Regions from separate parts of the Hymenobacter humi genome, predicted to be linked through region 3. Evidence: riboswitches for the same ligand, from Rfam matches in the RefSeq annotation. Region 3 holds a riboswitch; each other region holds the start of a gene.
The links. Region 3 has a riboswitch for S-adenosylmethionine ahead of ACFQT0_RS05170 (O-acetylhomoserine aminocarboxypropyltransferase/cysteine synthase family protein). Riboswitches for the same ligand answer to the same signal wherever they lie in the genome.
Positions count from the first base shown of each region.

Region 1: another riboswitch for S-adenosylmethionine. It lies ahead of metH (methionine synthase); the one in region 3 lies ahead of ACFQT0_RS05170 (O-acetylhomoserine aminocarboxypropyltransferase/cysteine synthase family protein).
Region 2: another riboswitch for S-adenosylmethionine. It lies ahead of ACFQT0_RS14280 (ATP-grasp domain-containing protein); the one in region 3 lies ahead of ACFQT0_RS05170 (O-acetylhomoserine aminocarboxypropyltransferase/cysteine synthase family protein).

Region 1 is NZ_JBHTEK010000001.1:1,263,755-1,268,825, reverse strand. Features, by position in the region: gene ACFQT0_RS07205 (polysaccharide deacetylase family protein) at 1-543, opposite strand, end outside; gene ACFQT0_RS07200 (hypothetical protein) at 570-938, opposite strand; gene ACFQT0_RS07195 (glycosyltransferase family 2 protein) at 982-1,818, opposite strand; SAM riboswitch class I at 2,156-2,264, shown strand; partial or broken gene metH (methionine synthase) at 2,337-5,071, shown strand, end outside.
Region 2 is NZ_JBHTEK010000001.1:2,542,306-2,547,376, forward strand. Features, by position in the region: partial or broken gene ACFQT0_RS14270 (TonB-dependent receptor) at 1-238, shown strand, start outside; gene ACFQT0_RS14275 (TonB-dependent receptor plug domain-containing protein) at 496-1,758, shown strand; SAM riboswitch class I at 1,871-1,963, shown strand; gene ACFQT0_RS14280 (ATP-grasp domain-containing protein) at 2,438-3,469, shown strand; partial or broken gene ACFQT0_RS14285 (LLM class flavin-dependent oxidoreductase) at 3,491-3,760, shown strand; gene ACFQT0_RS14290 (LLM class flavin-dependent oxidoreductase) at 3,852-4,571, shown strand; gene ACFQT0_RS14295 (amino acid permease) at 4,664-5,071, shown strand, end outside.
Region 3 is NZ_JBHTEK010000001.1:916,073-921,143, reverse strand. Features, by position in the region: gene ACFQT0_RS05180 (hypothetical protein) at 1-258, opposite strand, end outside; gene ACFQT0_RS05175 (LysM peptidoglycan-binding domain-containing protein) at 442-732, shown strand; SAM riboswitch class I at 1,175-1,290, shown strand; gene ACFQT0_RS05170 (O-acetylhomoserine aminocarboxypropyltransferase/cysteine synthase family protein) at 1,679-3,058, shown strand; gene ACFQT0_RS05165 (hypothetical protein) at 3,352-3,642, shown strand; gene ACFQT0_RS05160 (hypothetical protein) at 3,606-4,199, shown strand; gene ACFQT0_RS05155 (alpha/beta hydrolase fold domain-containing protein) at 4,261-5,071, opposite strand, start outside.

The sequences.
Region 1 (5,071 bases), 350 kb from region 3:
GGCCTGCAGTGTGTGCCGGTCGTAGCTGCCGTACGGAAAGGCATAGAATGCAACATCGGCGCCCAGATTGCTTTGGATGAGGCGCTTGCTCTCGTCAAGCTCCGTCCGCAGCTGTTGGGCCGGCAGGCCGGCATGGGGTACGTGCGTGCAGCTGTGCGCTTGTATGTTCCAGCCCAAAGCGTGCATTTCCCGAACTTCGGCCCACGTCAGCGGCCGGTCGCCGGGTGGCACCGCGGCGGCGAATGAGGCCGGAAATTCTGGCAACCCGACAAAGCCGGTGGTCAGAAAGAGGGTGGCGGCAAAGCCGTACTTACTTAAGACCGGAGTCGCCTGTGTCAGCAACGACAGGTAGCCATCGTCAAAGGTGATGACCACGGTATTGGGCGTTAACTCACTGTCCGTCAACCGCCGGTGCAGCTCCGCTACGGTTATGGCTTCGTAACGGTGCGCGTGAAGCCACGCCATTTGCTGCTCAAACAGTTGGGCTGCTATATGCACCGCGTGGGGGCTGGGCCCGGGGTGGGCCAGCAGCGCGTGGTACATGAGCACCGTTGTTCCGGAATAGGCCATTATACCTTCTGCTGTTCCTGTCGGGTGGCGCTCCAGTCTTCCACGCCTTGGCCCAATATAATGGCGCCCGCCGACCTGGCCACCGTAGCGATGAGCTTAAAGCTGGAAAACAGCAGCAGATAAGACCGTGGGCGGGCCCCAATCAGCCACAGACCAATGGAGCCGTAGAGGGCGAAAGCTATAATGAATCCCAGCCAGCCCCATCCGTTCACCAGCGCCACTTCTTCGAACGCAAAGCTCAGGCCCCCAACGACCACCGCTGCCAGCAGCAGGATGGACCGGGGCGGCTGCAGCAGGTCGGCGGCGACGTCTAATTGGGACAGGTTGCCATTTTTTATCCCGCGCAGCAGCATGCCCGGGCCGTGCATTTTGAGCGACTGGAAGTAGCCCGAAAGCCACCGTTTGCGCTGCTTATGAAACGCCTTTGCATCGCATACGACCTCGTAGCTCAGGCGAGCCGTGGGGCAGTAGGCCACGTGCATGTTTTTTGGTCAGATGTATTTTCCACTCCTTGTCCTCGGCCAGGGAAGTTACCGGCAGGGCCGCCAACTCGTCAAAAACCGACTGACGCATGGAGCAGCCCAAGCCAAGTAGAAATGCACCCTGGCCCAGCAACTTGCGCGTGCCCAGCAGCACCCACTGCCGCAAGGCCTCGGCGGCGGCGTCGAGGATGGTCACGTCCGACTCGAACGCGTTGCTCACGCTTCGGAACGACTGCACCACCGATGCCGCACCGGGCTGGGAGTACATTTTGTCTAGCTCAAGCAAATAGTCGTCGGCCAGCGCGCAATCTGCGTCGATGATGCAAACCACAGCTTCCGGAGAATCTCCCTGAAACGGGAGCTTGCCGCTGGCGTATTGCAGCGCCTGCGCCTTGTCGGAGCGGTCCGGCGTTGTACGCTCCAGGCAAAGCACTCCCCGGGCCCGCTTGGCGATGGCCGCCGTGTTGTCCGTGCAGTTATCGGCAATTACCACGGTCTTGTATAGCTCTGCCGGATACTTTAGCCGCTGTATGCTGGCCAGTAACCCCGGCAACAGTCGCGCTTCATTATGAGCCGGGATTAGCAGCACAAACCTGGTACTTATCCCGGTAGTACTGGCATCGCTACGCGTAAACAGGCGCTTGATTTTGTTGTAGAACAACAGAAAGATACCAGCCGAAGAAATAGCGTAAAGACAAGACCCCAGAACATAGGCTTGAACAAAATACCAAACAAGCGTCAACGTACTGGTTAGGGCCTGATGCATAATGAATACTTTACAGATTAGTTGAGCTAAAAAGAACTGTCACAAGATTAAACATGACATTATTAAGACATAAATATGCATTTTTAATACGAACAAGCAAAAGCTCATCCTCACTTTCTTCGGTAGCGCCCTCGTTGTCAATAGTAACCGAGACAATGTTTTACCTGAGCTAATTGGTTCTGTTCTATAAGCAACTATTAAATAAATCGGTGCAGGTCAGACCGCTCCCCGTCCTATGGAGGTGCCTTAAAACCAAGAGCGGGGCAACAGCGCGAGCAGCAGCCCTGAAGTGGCAGTTGTCCCATATTTTTTCATTGCGTTGTATCTTCGCCCTACGCTGCTATCCAGAAAGACCGAGGGACCGGGCCCGATGACGTCTTGGCAACCTACCGCGAGTAGGTGCCAACTCCCGTTTCACCGCGTTTTTAGGTGAAAGAAGATGACAGCCGGAACCGTACTCAACTGTACGGGTTTCTTTCTGGATACGCGCTGCTTGCCCGTTACTCAACCCGAAAGAAATGTCCACTGCCACCCTCGCCGCGCCCTCTCCCCTTCCCGAACTGCTCCGCCAGCGCCTGCTGATTCTCGACGGCGCCATGGGCACCATGATTCAGCGCCACCCGCTGACCGAGGAGGACTTTCGCGGCGCCCGCTTTGCCGACCACCCCAAGCCCCTGCGCGGCAACAACGACCTGCTCAGCCTCACCCGGCCGGATATAATCAAGGGCATCCACGCCGAGTACTTCGCCGCGGGGGCCGACATGGTGGAAACCAACACCTTCTCCGGCACCACCATTGCCCAGGCCGACTACGGCCTGGAGCACGTGGTATATGAGCTCAACTACGAGTCGGCCCGCCTGGCCCGCGAAGCCGCCGACGAGTACTCCACGCCCGACAAGCCGCGCTTCGTGGCCGGCGCCGTGGGCCCCACCAACCGCACCGCCTCGCTCTCGCCCGACGTAAACCGCCCCGGCTTCCGCGCCGTAACCTTTGATGAGTTGGCCACCGCCTACCTCGAGCAGGTGCGCGGCCTCGTAGACGGTGGCGTCGACACCCTGCTCATCGAAACCATCTTCGACACACTGAACGCCAAGGCGGCACTCTACGCCGTGCAGAAGTTCTTTGATGAGGGCGGCCGCCAGGTGCCGCTCATGATTTCGGGTACCATCACCGATGCTTCGGGCCGCACGCTCTCGGGGCAGACGGTGGAGGCATTCTGGAACTCCATCAGCCACCTGCCGCTGCTGAGCGTGGGTTTGAACTGCGCCCTCGGCGCGCACCAGGCTCAAGCAGTACGTGGAGGAGTTGAGCCGGATTTCCAACGTGCACATCTCGGCTTACCCGAATGCCGGTTTGCCGAATGCGTTTGGTGGCTACGACGAATCAGCCCAGGAATTCGCGGCGCTGGTTGAAGACTATTTGAAGGACGGCATCGTGACGGTGGTGGGCGGCTGCTGCGGCACCACGCCGCAGCACATTGCCGAGCTAAGCAAGCTGGCCGAGCAATACAAGCCGCGCCCGCTGCCCACCGAAATCCCCCCGCTACCCACCTGAGCGGCCTGGAACCGTTTGCCATCAAGCCCGAAAGCCTGTTTGTTAACGTGGGCGAGCGCTGCAACGTGACCGGCTCGCGCGCTTTTGCCCGCCTCATCCGCACCGGTGCTTATGAAGAAGCCCTGGCCGTGGCTCGGGTACAGGTAGAAGAAGGCGCCCAGGTGCTCGACATCAACATGGACGAGGGCATGCTCGACTCGGAGCAGGCTATGACCACCTTCCTGCACCTGATTGCCTCGGAGCCCGACATTTCGCGGGTGCCGCTGATGATAGACTCCTCGAAATGGAGCGTGCTGGAAGCCGGCCTGAAGTGCGTGCAGGGCAAGAGCATCGTCAACTCGATTTCGCTGAAAGAAGGGCCGGAGGTGTTTTTGCAGCGGGCCCGCACCGTGCGCCAGTACGGCGCGGCTATGGTCGTGATGGCCTTCGATGAGGAAGGCCAGGCCGACACGCTGGAGCGCCGCAAGGAAATCTGCCAGCGCAGCTACGACCTGCTGATGAGCATCGATTTCCCGGCCTCGGACATTATTTTCGACCCCAACATCCTCATCGTCGGCACCGGCATGGAGGAGCACCGCAACTACGCCATCGACTTCATCGAGGCCGTGCGCTGGATAAAGCAGAACCTGCCGGGCGCCCTTACCAGCGGCGGCGTGTCGAACATTTCGTTTTCCTTCCGCGGCAACGAGGTGGTGCGCGAGGCCATGCATGCGGCCTTCCTCTACCACGCCATCCGGGCGGGGCTGGACATGGGCATCGTGAACCCCAACCAGGCTCGCGGTGTACGACGAAGTGCCCAAGGACCTGCTGGAACTGGTGGAAGACGTGCTGCTCAACCGACGCCCCGACGCCACCGAGCGCCTGCTGGAATTTGCCGAAACCGTGAAGCAAAAAGGCAAAGTCGAAGTAGTAGCCGATGCCTGGCGTAGCCTGCCGGTGCAGGAGCGCCTCTCACACGCATTGGTAAAGGGCATCACCGAATTCATTGACGAAGACACCGAAGCCGCCCGCCAGGAGCTGGCCCGCCCGCTCGACGTGATTGAAGGCCCGCTGATGGCCGGCATGAACGTGGTAGGCGACCTGTTTGGGGCTGGCAAAATGTTCCTGCCGCAGGTCGTGAAGTCGGCTCGCGTGATGAAGAAAGCGGTGGCCTACCTCGAACCGTATTTGCTGGCCGACAAGCAAGGCTCGGACCGCCAGACGGCTGGCAAAATTCTGATGGCGACGGTGAAGGGCGACGTGCACGACATCGGCAAGAACATTGTGGGTGTGGTCCTGGCCTGCAACAACTTCGATATCGTGGACCTGGGCGTAATGGTGCCGCTGGAGAAGATTCTCGACGAAGCTCAGGCCCAGAACGTGGACGTGATTGGCCTGTCCGGCCTCATCACGCCTTCGCTTGATGAGATGGTGTACGTGGCCCAGGCCATGCAGAAGCGCGGCATGAAAGTGCCCCTGCTCATTGGTGGCGCTACCACCTCGCGCCTGCACACCGCCGTGAAAATCGCGCCCGCCTACAGTGGCCCCGTGGTGCACGTGAACGACGCTTCGCGCAGCGTGGGCGTAGCGGCGGGCCTGCTAGGCTCCGGCGAAGCGGCCTATGCCGAAACGGTAGCCGCCGACTACGCCGCCCTGCGCGCCGACTACGCCAGCCGCCAGCGCGACAAGAATTACCTGACCATCGAGGCCGCCCGCGAAA
Region 2 (5,071 bases), 1.6 Mb from region 3:
CGATTTGCTGCGCTGCCTGCCGGCCCTGGAGGTGCAGAGCCGCGGCAGCTTCGGGGCGCAGGCCGACGTGAGCCTGCGCGGCAGCACCTTCAACCAGGTGCTTTTCCTGCTCGACGGCGTGCGGCTCAACGACCCGCTGTCGGGCCACTTCGGTGCGTACATGCCCATCACCCCGGCCGAAATTGAGCAGATTGAAATCATCCGCGGCGCCGGCGCGGCGCTCTACGGGCCCGATGCCGTGGGCGGGGTCATCAACATCGTGACCAAAACCTTCGCGGCCACCGAGCGCCGCGACGAAGCCGAGCTCAGCAGCACCACCATGCGCGGCGAGTGGAACCTCTGGCACACCAACACCGGCGGCTTCCTGGCCAAAAACCGCCTGCGCCTGGGCGGCGGCATCCTGCTCAACACCACCGACGGGCAGCTGCGCAACGCCCCCAGCAGCCTGCGCAGCGACGTAGACCTGAAAACCTACTCGCTCTCGGCCGCCTACGAGTGGCCCCCAAGCTCAACCTGGCCGCCCGCGCCAGCCTCGACCGCCGCGACTACAACGCCCAGTATTTCTACACCACCAACCCCACCGACCAGGCCCGCGAAACCACCAACCGCGACTGGTACCAGGGCCAGGTGCGCTACCAGCACAACGAGCGCGCCCGCACCGAGGCGCAGGTGTCCACCAGCCTCAGCACTGATTACTATGTGTTTACGCCCACGTCCGTGGCCAGCGACCACCTCACGCACTACACCAACGTGCTGCTGAGCCACGAGCAGCAGTTTTCGGACAAGGTGCGCGCTACGCTGGGCACCCAGGCCGACCGCCGCGCCGTGCAAAGCAACGACCGCGGCAACCACGCACAGTGGCACTATGCCGCCTTTGGCGTAGTGGCCGTAACGCCCGCCCCCGGCCTCGCTCTCACCGGCGGCCTGCGCCTCGACCACGACCAGGCCTACGGAACCGAGCTCGTGCCTCAGCTCAACGTGAGCCAGCAGCTAGGGGAGGTACTGACGGTGCGCGGCGCCATCGGCCGGGCCATTCGCGCCCCCGACTTTACGGAGCGCTACACGTCCAACGGCCGGCCCGGCATCGTGCCCAACGGGTTTAACGTGGGCAATCCCCAACTGCAGGCCGAGCGTACGCTCAACTACGAAGCCGGCGCCGACTACCGCCCGTTCGCTGGCTTCACCGCCAAGGCGACTTATTTTCTCCGGAAGGGCAACAATCAAATAGACTACGTGCCCGTATCGGGCGCCCAGGTTATCGAAGCCACCGGCCTCACCAACCTCAACGCCACCCGAACCTACCGCTTTGCCCAAAACCTGTTCGACGTGACCACCAGCGGGGTCGAAACGGAGTTGAGCCTCATGCGCCAGCTTAGCTCAACTACCCGCCTTGACGGCAGCCTGGGCTACACCTACGTGCGGGTCACCAACGCCGAAAACATTGCCTCGCAGTACCTGGCGAACATTGCCCGCCAGGTAGCGTCTGGTACGGTTAGCCTCTCCACCACCCGGGTAAACGGCAGCCTCAGCGGCCTATGGAAACAGCGCGACCGCAACGCCGCAGCCGGCATCAACCGCACGCTGGACCCGGAATACATGGTGTTCAACGCCCGGCTGGAGGTGGCGCTGCTGCCTAAGAAACTCTGGCTCACCGGCCAGGTGCAGAACCTGTTCAACGAGCAGTACTCTGACCTGCTGGGAGCCCAAATGCCCAGCCGCTGGCTGATGGGCGGCGTGCGCCTGGCCCTGCAGAAGTAGGCACGCGCCGAGGCGCATTTCAACATCATTTTTCTTTTGAAGCCCCGATTTGGAACATATCGGGGGCTTCGCTGTATATTTGCAGTATCAATTCTTTATCCCCAAAGGATTGTTTTTATACAGAGGCGCTGAGAGACAGGCTCTAAGACGCGCCGGCAACCATCCACATTCGTGGGCAAGGTGCCAATTCCTGACCATATAAAAACAAGTTGCCGTGGACGCTGCCAACAAACTCCCCCTTCCGATTACTGCTGTAACTGCCCTCGCCGCTGTCATGCGTCGGGCAGCCATGGGCTGTTGTTGCTGTTGTCTGGCTTAGCCTGTCCCGAATGGTTTTTCGCGGGTAGGTAGGCAGTTGCGCAAGCTTGGGGCTGGCGCACGCCTGCATTTTTGTGGCCGCCCGCGGCGCCGCTTCCACCTTTTCTGGGTTTCTACTTGCTCCTGCATGCTCGTGCTGGGCTGGCTTCATGCCGCCCCGCATTGCTGCCTAGCAAGCCCTGCCGCCCTAGCCTTGGGCTAACGCGAGGCGCGGTGGGAACCCCCTGAAGCTGAGGCGCCGCCACCATCTGACCAGTCAGGGCTCTTTCAATTGTTGGGCTTTCTGCCCCGGTGGTGCCAGCCCAAATTGGAGCTGACCCATCCAATTTCAACCTCGTTTCTCAACTTCTATTTTTTGATTATGTCGCTGATTCAAAAGCCCATTGGCATCTATTTCGAGCACCCCGAATGGTTTAAGCCGCTGTTTGCCGAGCTGGACCGCCGCGAGCTGCCCTACGAAAAAATTGATGCCGCTCATCACCTCTTCAATCCTTCGGAAAAGGAAAGCCGCTACAGCCTTGTAGTGAACCGCATGAGCTCCTCGGCTTACCTGCGTGGGCACGGGCAGGGCATTTTTCATACGGCCGGCTACGCCACCCACCTCGAGCGCTTGGGCGTGCGCATCATCAACGGTTCGGCGGCCACGGCCATCGAAACCAACAAAGCCCGCCAGCTCTCGTTGTTTGAGTCGCTGGGGCTGAAATACCCGAAGTCGTTTGTGATAAACCACGCCTCGCGGGCGGTGGATGCAGCCAAAGAGCTGCGCTTCCCCATCGTGGTGAAGGTGAACATCGGCGGCAGCGGCGCGGGCATCATCCGCTTCGACACACCGGAGGGCCTGCAAGCGGCGGTTGATAACAACCAGATTGACCTGGGCATCGACCAAACCGCCTTGGTGCAGGAATACGTGACGCCCCGCGGCGGCAACATCCACCGCGTAGAGACTCTCGATGGCAAGTTTCTCTACGCCATGAAGGTGTACACCACCGGCGAGAGCTTCAACCTGTGCCCGGCCGAAATCTGCCAGATTCCGGAAGAGCAGTCGGCCGAGTTCTGCCTGACCGAAGCGCCCAAGAAGGGCATTCAGGTGGAAGCCTTTACCCCGCCGGCCGACGTGATTGCCGCCGTGGAACGCATCGTGGCCGCCGCCAAAATCGACGTGGGCGGCATCGAATACCTCATCGACGACCGCAGCGGCGACGTGCTGTTCTACGACATCAACGCCCTCTCCAACTTCGTGGCCGATGCAGTGAACGTGGTGGGCTTCGACCCCTACGCCCGCTTCGTGGATTACCTGGAAACCCAACTGCCCGTCAACGGCAGCCTAGCCCAACCTACTGCCGCAACCACGGCCGCACCAGCTCAACAACTCGTCACGGAATCAATACACTAAGCCATGAAATTCGGATATTGGATGCCCATTTTTGGAGGTTGGCTGCGCAACGTGGAAGACGAGCAGATGCCCACCGACTGGAGCTACGTCAAGAAGCTGGCGCAGCGCAGCGAAGCCCTTGGCTACGACCTCACGCTCATCGCCGAGCTGTACCTAAACGACATTAAGGGCACGGAAGCTCCTTCGATGGAAGCCTGGAGCACCGCTGCCGCCCTTGCTGCCGTGACCGAGCAGCTGGAAATCATGGTGGCGGTGCGTCCCACCTTCCACAACCCGGCACAGCTGGCCAAGCAGGCCGCTAACATTGACCTGATTGCCCCCGGCCGCCTGTCGCTGAACGTGGTGTCGAGCCTGGTGGCGCGACGAGGCCACCAAGTACGGCCTGCACTTCGAGCAGCACGACGACCGGTACGCCCGCACCCGGGAGTGGCTCGACGTGGTGAAAAATGTGTGGAAGCAGGACCATTTCAGCTACGACGGCAAGTACTATCAGGTGGCCGATAACGTTCTGCAGCCCAAGCCCGCCAAGACGCCTTTCCTGTACGCCGGCGGCGAGTCGGAAGCGGCCAAGGACCTGATTTCGAGCCAGTGCGACGGCTACGTGATGCACGGCGACTCGCCCGAGCAAATAGGTGCCCGCATTGCCGATATGCGTCGCCGCCGCGAGCAGAAAGGCTTGCCACCCATGAAGTTTGGCGTGGCTGGCTACACCATCGTCCGCGACAACGACCAGGACGTGAAGAAGGAGCTCGACCGCATCACCAACGTGAAGGCGTCGGCCGCGGGCTACGGCAACTACCAGCAGTGGCTGGCCGGCACGCAGGCTCGAGCAGCAAGTATCGCTGCACGACTATTCGGTATCGAACCGCGGCCTGCGTACCGGCCTCACCGGCACGCCCGCCCAGATTCAGGACCGCATCGGCGCGTTCGAGCAGGTCGGGGTGGACTTCTTTCTGCTGCAGGCCAGCCCGCAGCTAGAGGAAATGGAGCGGTTCTCGGAAGCCGTCATTCAAGTATTAGCCTAACTCTGGAGGAACGCGCCTCGGCGCGTTCCATCCCGGAACGACGGTGCGGACGGAAAAATAGCTTTCCGTCCGCCTAACTGTTCTGTTGCTGAACGCGCCAAGGCGCGTTCCTACTTTCCATGTGCCTATCGGCAATTCAACCTGCCCACCGGCGCGCCTCAACTATTTCATGTTAAAAAAATCACTGGAGCTGCTTCGATTGGAAGCAGCCGAAACGGGGGCTCACACCCTCAAGCGCAGCCTCAACGGCGTTAGCCTCATTGCTATTGGCATCGGCGTTATTATTGGGGCCGGCCTCTTTTCCCTGACGGGCATTGCCGCGGCCAACAACACCGGGCCGGCCGTCACCCTTTCCTTTATTGTAGCTGCCGTGGGCTGCGCCTTTTCGGCGCTGTGCTACGCCGAGTTCGCGGCGTTGGTACCCGTGTCGGGTAGCGCCTACACTTATTCGTATGCTACCATGGGCGAGCTGTTCGCCTGGATTATCGGCTGGGATTTGGTGCTCGAATACTCCGTGGGCGCGGCCACGGTGGCCATCAGCTGGTCGCAGTACCTTATCAAGTTTCTGGGCAAGTAC
Region 3 (5,071 bases):
ACCGTTGGCACCGGTCATGTTGTAGGTGCCGTTGGCAAAAATGCGGAGCTCCTCTTGCTTTTGTGCGTCCGTCTGCTTCACTTTGTCGCCGGTGGAGCTGGTTTCCTTAGCGGTTTTCCATACCTTGCTGTCGGTACCGTACAGCATGTTCACGCCTTCTACCTTTCCTTTGTCGCTGCCGCAAGCAGTAACGAAGAGCGAGAGCAGGAGCAGCAGGCTGGCAAAATAACGAAGCGAGAAAAGCGACTGAGTTTTCATGAGAACGAGTGTGATGGTGAAAGATTAGGGAACAAGCCACGCGGTGGTGGGCTCGTCGGCTTACGGACCACGCGCAAAAGGGTTTAGAACGAAACCCCGCCCCAGCTTGCCCGTATATGTGCCGTGTCAGCGAGCCTTTGGGCAACTGACGCTCTACTATTTTTCATCTAATTGAACTTAATCATGGGACTCTTTGATTTTCTCAGCGACAAAGGCGAGCAAAAGCCCGTAGAGCCCGCCGCCAAGCCGGCTGCTGGTGGCACCGACTTTTTCGGTAACAACACCGCCAACAATCCGGTTGCTACCGGAAACACGTACACCGTAGTGAGCGGAGACTCGCTTTCCAAAATTGCTAAAAACCACTACGGCGACGCCGCTAAGTGGCACCAGATATACGAGGCCAACAAGAGCCTCATCGGCAACAACCCTGACCACATTGAAGTGGGCCAGGTGTTGACCCTACCTAGTCTCTAGGTACTTTTTTGCAGAAAAAGGTGAGAAAAGCCACTCTGTTTCAGGGTGGCTTTTTTGTGTTTACACGGGTTCGGTGTTGAGCTAAAAAGGCCGTCATGGTGAGTGGCACCTCACCCCTGCCGGGCACGGCCCCGGCCCCTCTCCAAAAGACAGGGGGGCCTGACGTTATATATAATCGAATGAAAAGGCCAGGCTCAATTGAGTCGGGCCTTGCTGTTTTAAAATTGAGCCTGGTTCTTCTGCCGTGGCTCCCCTCTCCGCGGGCTTCGCGCATCAAGCGAACCGAGGCCGGGGCCATGCCCGGAAGGGGTGAGGTACCACCGGCTGCGCTTGGCAAGACGTTTCAAACATTTTTGCGCCACTCGCTTGCCCGCAAAAAAATTTCTCCCGTACATTTGCCCTTACCAACTGGGTACTCCCTGCTAACGGCGGGCAGTTTTAAGTTTTATACAGAAGCGGCGAGAGAATAGGCTCCCTGACCCGCTGGCAACCTTCCTTCCTGTGAAAGGTGCCAATTCCTACCCACTGCGGTTTCGGCCACGATGGGGCATATGACTCGAGTGCCATGGAAAACTCTTCTCGTTTCGCTTTTTTAACCCGACTCCTTCGGCTGCTTTGCGCGCCGTGGTTTCGGGCTTTTTCGTTTCGGCCCACAGCCGCCGGGCCTTTGCTCCAAATATGGAGCGAATGCGAATGTGTTGTTGCGGCCCGTGCTGTTGTCGCTAGCCTTCTAACGGCTTAGCTTCTCCTCCCCTCTTAGTGGTTTTTTCGGTGGCCGACGTGCGCGGCCGTGTGTCCGTTTGCGGCGCTCGGCGTGCTTGAGCCACCCCAACAGCACGGGCTTTCCCTGGGGTTTTCGCGGCGCTCTTATTTGCCTTTCCAGGCCTACCAGCGCCCATTTTCTATCGTTTTTACGGGTCCTATATCACTTCAAAATCGCATTATCATGTCTGCTTCTCCCCTGCACTTCGAAACCCTCCAACTCCACGCCGGCCAGCAGCCCGACCCCACCACCGGGGCCCGCGCCGTGCCGCTGTTCCAAACCACGTCCTACGTGTTTAAAAGCGCCGAACACGGCGCCAACCTGTTTGCCCTGAAGGAGTTCGGCAACATCTACACCCGCCTGATGAACCCCACCACCGACGTGTTTGAGCAGCGCGTGGCGGCCCTGGAAGGCGGCGTGGCGGCGCTGGCCACCGGCTCGGGCCAGGCAGCCCAATTCATTGCCCTCAACAACATTCTGCAAGCCGGCGACAACTTCGTGAGCTCGGCTTTCCTGTACGGCGGCACTTACAACCAGTTCAAGGTGGCGTTCAAGCGCCTGGGTATCGAGGTGCGCTTTGCCGACGGCGACAACCCCGCCAGCTTCGAGACCCTGATTGACGACAAGACCAAGGCCATCTACCTGGAAACCATCGGCAACCCCAGCTACAGCATTCCCGATTTCGAGGCCATTGCGGCCATCGCCAACAAGCACGACCTGCCCCTGATTGTGGACAACACCTTTGGGGCGGGCGGCTACCTGTTCCGGCCCCTGGAGCACGGCGCGCACATCGTGGTGGAGTCGGCCACGAAGTGGATTGGCGGCCACGGCACCAGCGTGGGCGGCGTGATTGTGGACGGCGGCACCTACGACTTCGGCAACGGCAAGTTCCCACAGTTTACCGAGCCCAGCGAAGGCTACCACGGTCTGGTATTCAACGACGTATTCGGCAAAGGCGGCCCGTTCGGCAACATCGCCTTCATCATCCGGGCGCGGGTGGAAGGCCTGCGTGACTTTGGCCCGGCCATCAGCCCGTTCAACTCCTGGCAGCTGCTCATTGGCCTCGAAACCCTGAGTTTGCGCGTGGACCGCACCGTGGAAAACGCCCTCAAAATTGCCAACTGGCTGGAGCAACACCCGCAGGTAGAGAGCGTGAACTACCCCGGCCTGGCCAGCAGCCCCTACCACCGCCTGGCCCAGAAGTACCTGAAGCGCGGCTACGGCGGCGTGCTCAGCTTCCGGCTGAAAGGCAGCAAGGAAACGGCCACGCAGTTCATCGACAACCTCAAGCTCATCAGCCACCTGGCCAACGTGGGCGACGCCAAAACGCTCATCATCCAGCCCTCGGCCACCACGCACCAGCAGCTGAGCGACACCGAGCAGCTAGCCGCCGGCGTTACGCCCACTTCGCTGCGCCTCTCGCTGGGCATCGAGCATTTTGAAGACATCAAAGCCGACTTGCAGCAGGCCTTCGACGCTATCGGAAACACGGACGCCCGGCCCACCGAGCAAGTGACAACAGGCGAGCCTGAGCTCGAGCACGCCCAACCCCTGGAGGTATAGTTTTTCTGGTTTCTCGTTGCTGGTTTCTGGTTCCTAGCAATATGCAGGCTGACAACTTGAAACTACTTGAAACTAGAAACCAGCAACGAGAAACCAAAAACCAGCAACAACCCAAGACAATGGACCAGATTTTTCACCTTCCTGACCTTCGCCTCGAAAGCGGGGAAACCTTGGTGGGCGCCCACGTGGCGTACCACACCTGGGGCCACTCAACGCCGACCGCGACAACGTGGTGTGGGTGTGCCACGCCCTCACGGCCAACGCCGACGCGTTGAGCCTGGTGGGCGGGCCTGGTGGGGCCGGGCTGCCACTTCGACCCGGCCGACTGGTTCATAGTGTGCGCCAACGTGCTGGGCTCCTGCTACGGCAGCACCGGCCCGCTCGACGCCGACCCTGCCACGGGCCAGCCGCGCTACCAGCACTTTCCGCTGCTCACCATCCGCGACTTGGTGGCGGCCCACGAGGCCTTGCGCCAGGAGCTGGAACTCGAGGACATTCATACGCTGATTGGCGGCTCGCTCGGGGGCAGCAGGCACTGGAGTGGGCCGTGCAGCGGCCGGATTTGTTCGACCACCTGGTGGTGATTGCCACCAACGCCCGGCACTCGGCCTGGGGCATTGCCTTCAACGAAGCGCAGCGGCTGGCCATTGAGGCCGACCCCACCTATGCCGCCGGCCAGCACGGCGGGGGCGACGACGGCCTGCGTGCGGCCCGGGCCGTGGCCCTGCTCAGCTACCGCAGCTACTCGGCCTACGCCGAAACCCAAACCGACCCCGACGACGACCGACTCAACAGCCACCGGGCCAGCACCTACCAGCGCTACCAGGGCGAGAAGCTGGTGGCCCGCTTCGACGCCTACAGCTACGTGGCCCTGAGCCGCGCCATGGACACCCACCACCTCGGCCGCGGCCGGGGCGGGGTGCCGGCGGCCCTGCGGCGTATCGGGGCCCGCACGCTGGTGCTGGGCATTACCTCCGACGTGCTGTTTCCGCTCAATGAGCAGCGGGAGCTGGCCAACCACATTCCCGGGGCCATGTACGCCGAGCTGGATTCGCGCTACGGGCACGACGGCTTCCTGCTCGAAACGGCGGCCATCACCCACTTTCTGGAACTGTTCTACGCGCCCAGTTTCGCGCATTGAGCCTGGCCGCAGGTCGCGTTCTTTCTCTTTCGCTCTTGCAGCTTAATTCACAGGAGCCACGCTACCTGAACTCGATGCGAAGAGGCACCTGGCCAGCGAACCGCAACCAATAAATCCCGGCGCGGAGGGAGCCCCGGGGCAGCTCCAGGTCGCGCGAGCCGGGGCTTAGGGTACGCACCACGCGGCCGGTGGCATCCAGCAATTCGGCTTCGGTGGTCAGGGGCCAGGCTTCGGACAGTACCACCCGAACGGCCTCATCGGCCGGGATGGGGTAGGCTTGGGGAGCGGAGCCGGTTTTGCCGGCATTTGGTTTCAGGGCCGTGACCACCGTGCCGGGTTGAGCCAGCACGGGCCGCAGGAAATCGCGAATGGTTCGGAAAGTGGTGTCGGCGTAAGCGGCGTTATTTTCGAACGGCACGTGGCCGGCCCCGCGCAAGGGGCGCAGCGTGTTGCGAATGCCCACCGCCGTAGCGCGGGGGTGGAGGCGGCCGCTGCCGTACACGTATTTGGGTGGGAATACCGAGCCCAGGCGGCCCTGCAAATAGGGGACGGTGGCATCGGCGGTGCCGTGCACGCTGCACAGGGCGGCATTGCCCGGCTCAATCAGGCCGGGGTTTTCGGTGGCCCCGCTCAGGTTGAGCACGGCCAGCACCGCGCTGGAGTAGCCGGGGTTGCCGCTTGCGCCTTCGATGCCGCCGAGAGCGGCAATTCCTACGTACGCCGGCACCTCGCTGGCTTTGTCGAGGTAGCCCACTTCCAGCGCGGCAAAGGCCCCCGCCGACGACCCGCCCACGGTGATATAGTTGGGCTGCACGCGGTAGGTTTTGCCGGTGGCGGCGTCCTGGCGGAAAAAGCGCACGGCGGCGCGCATA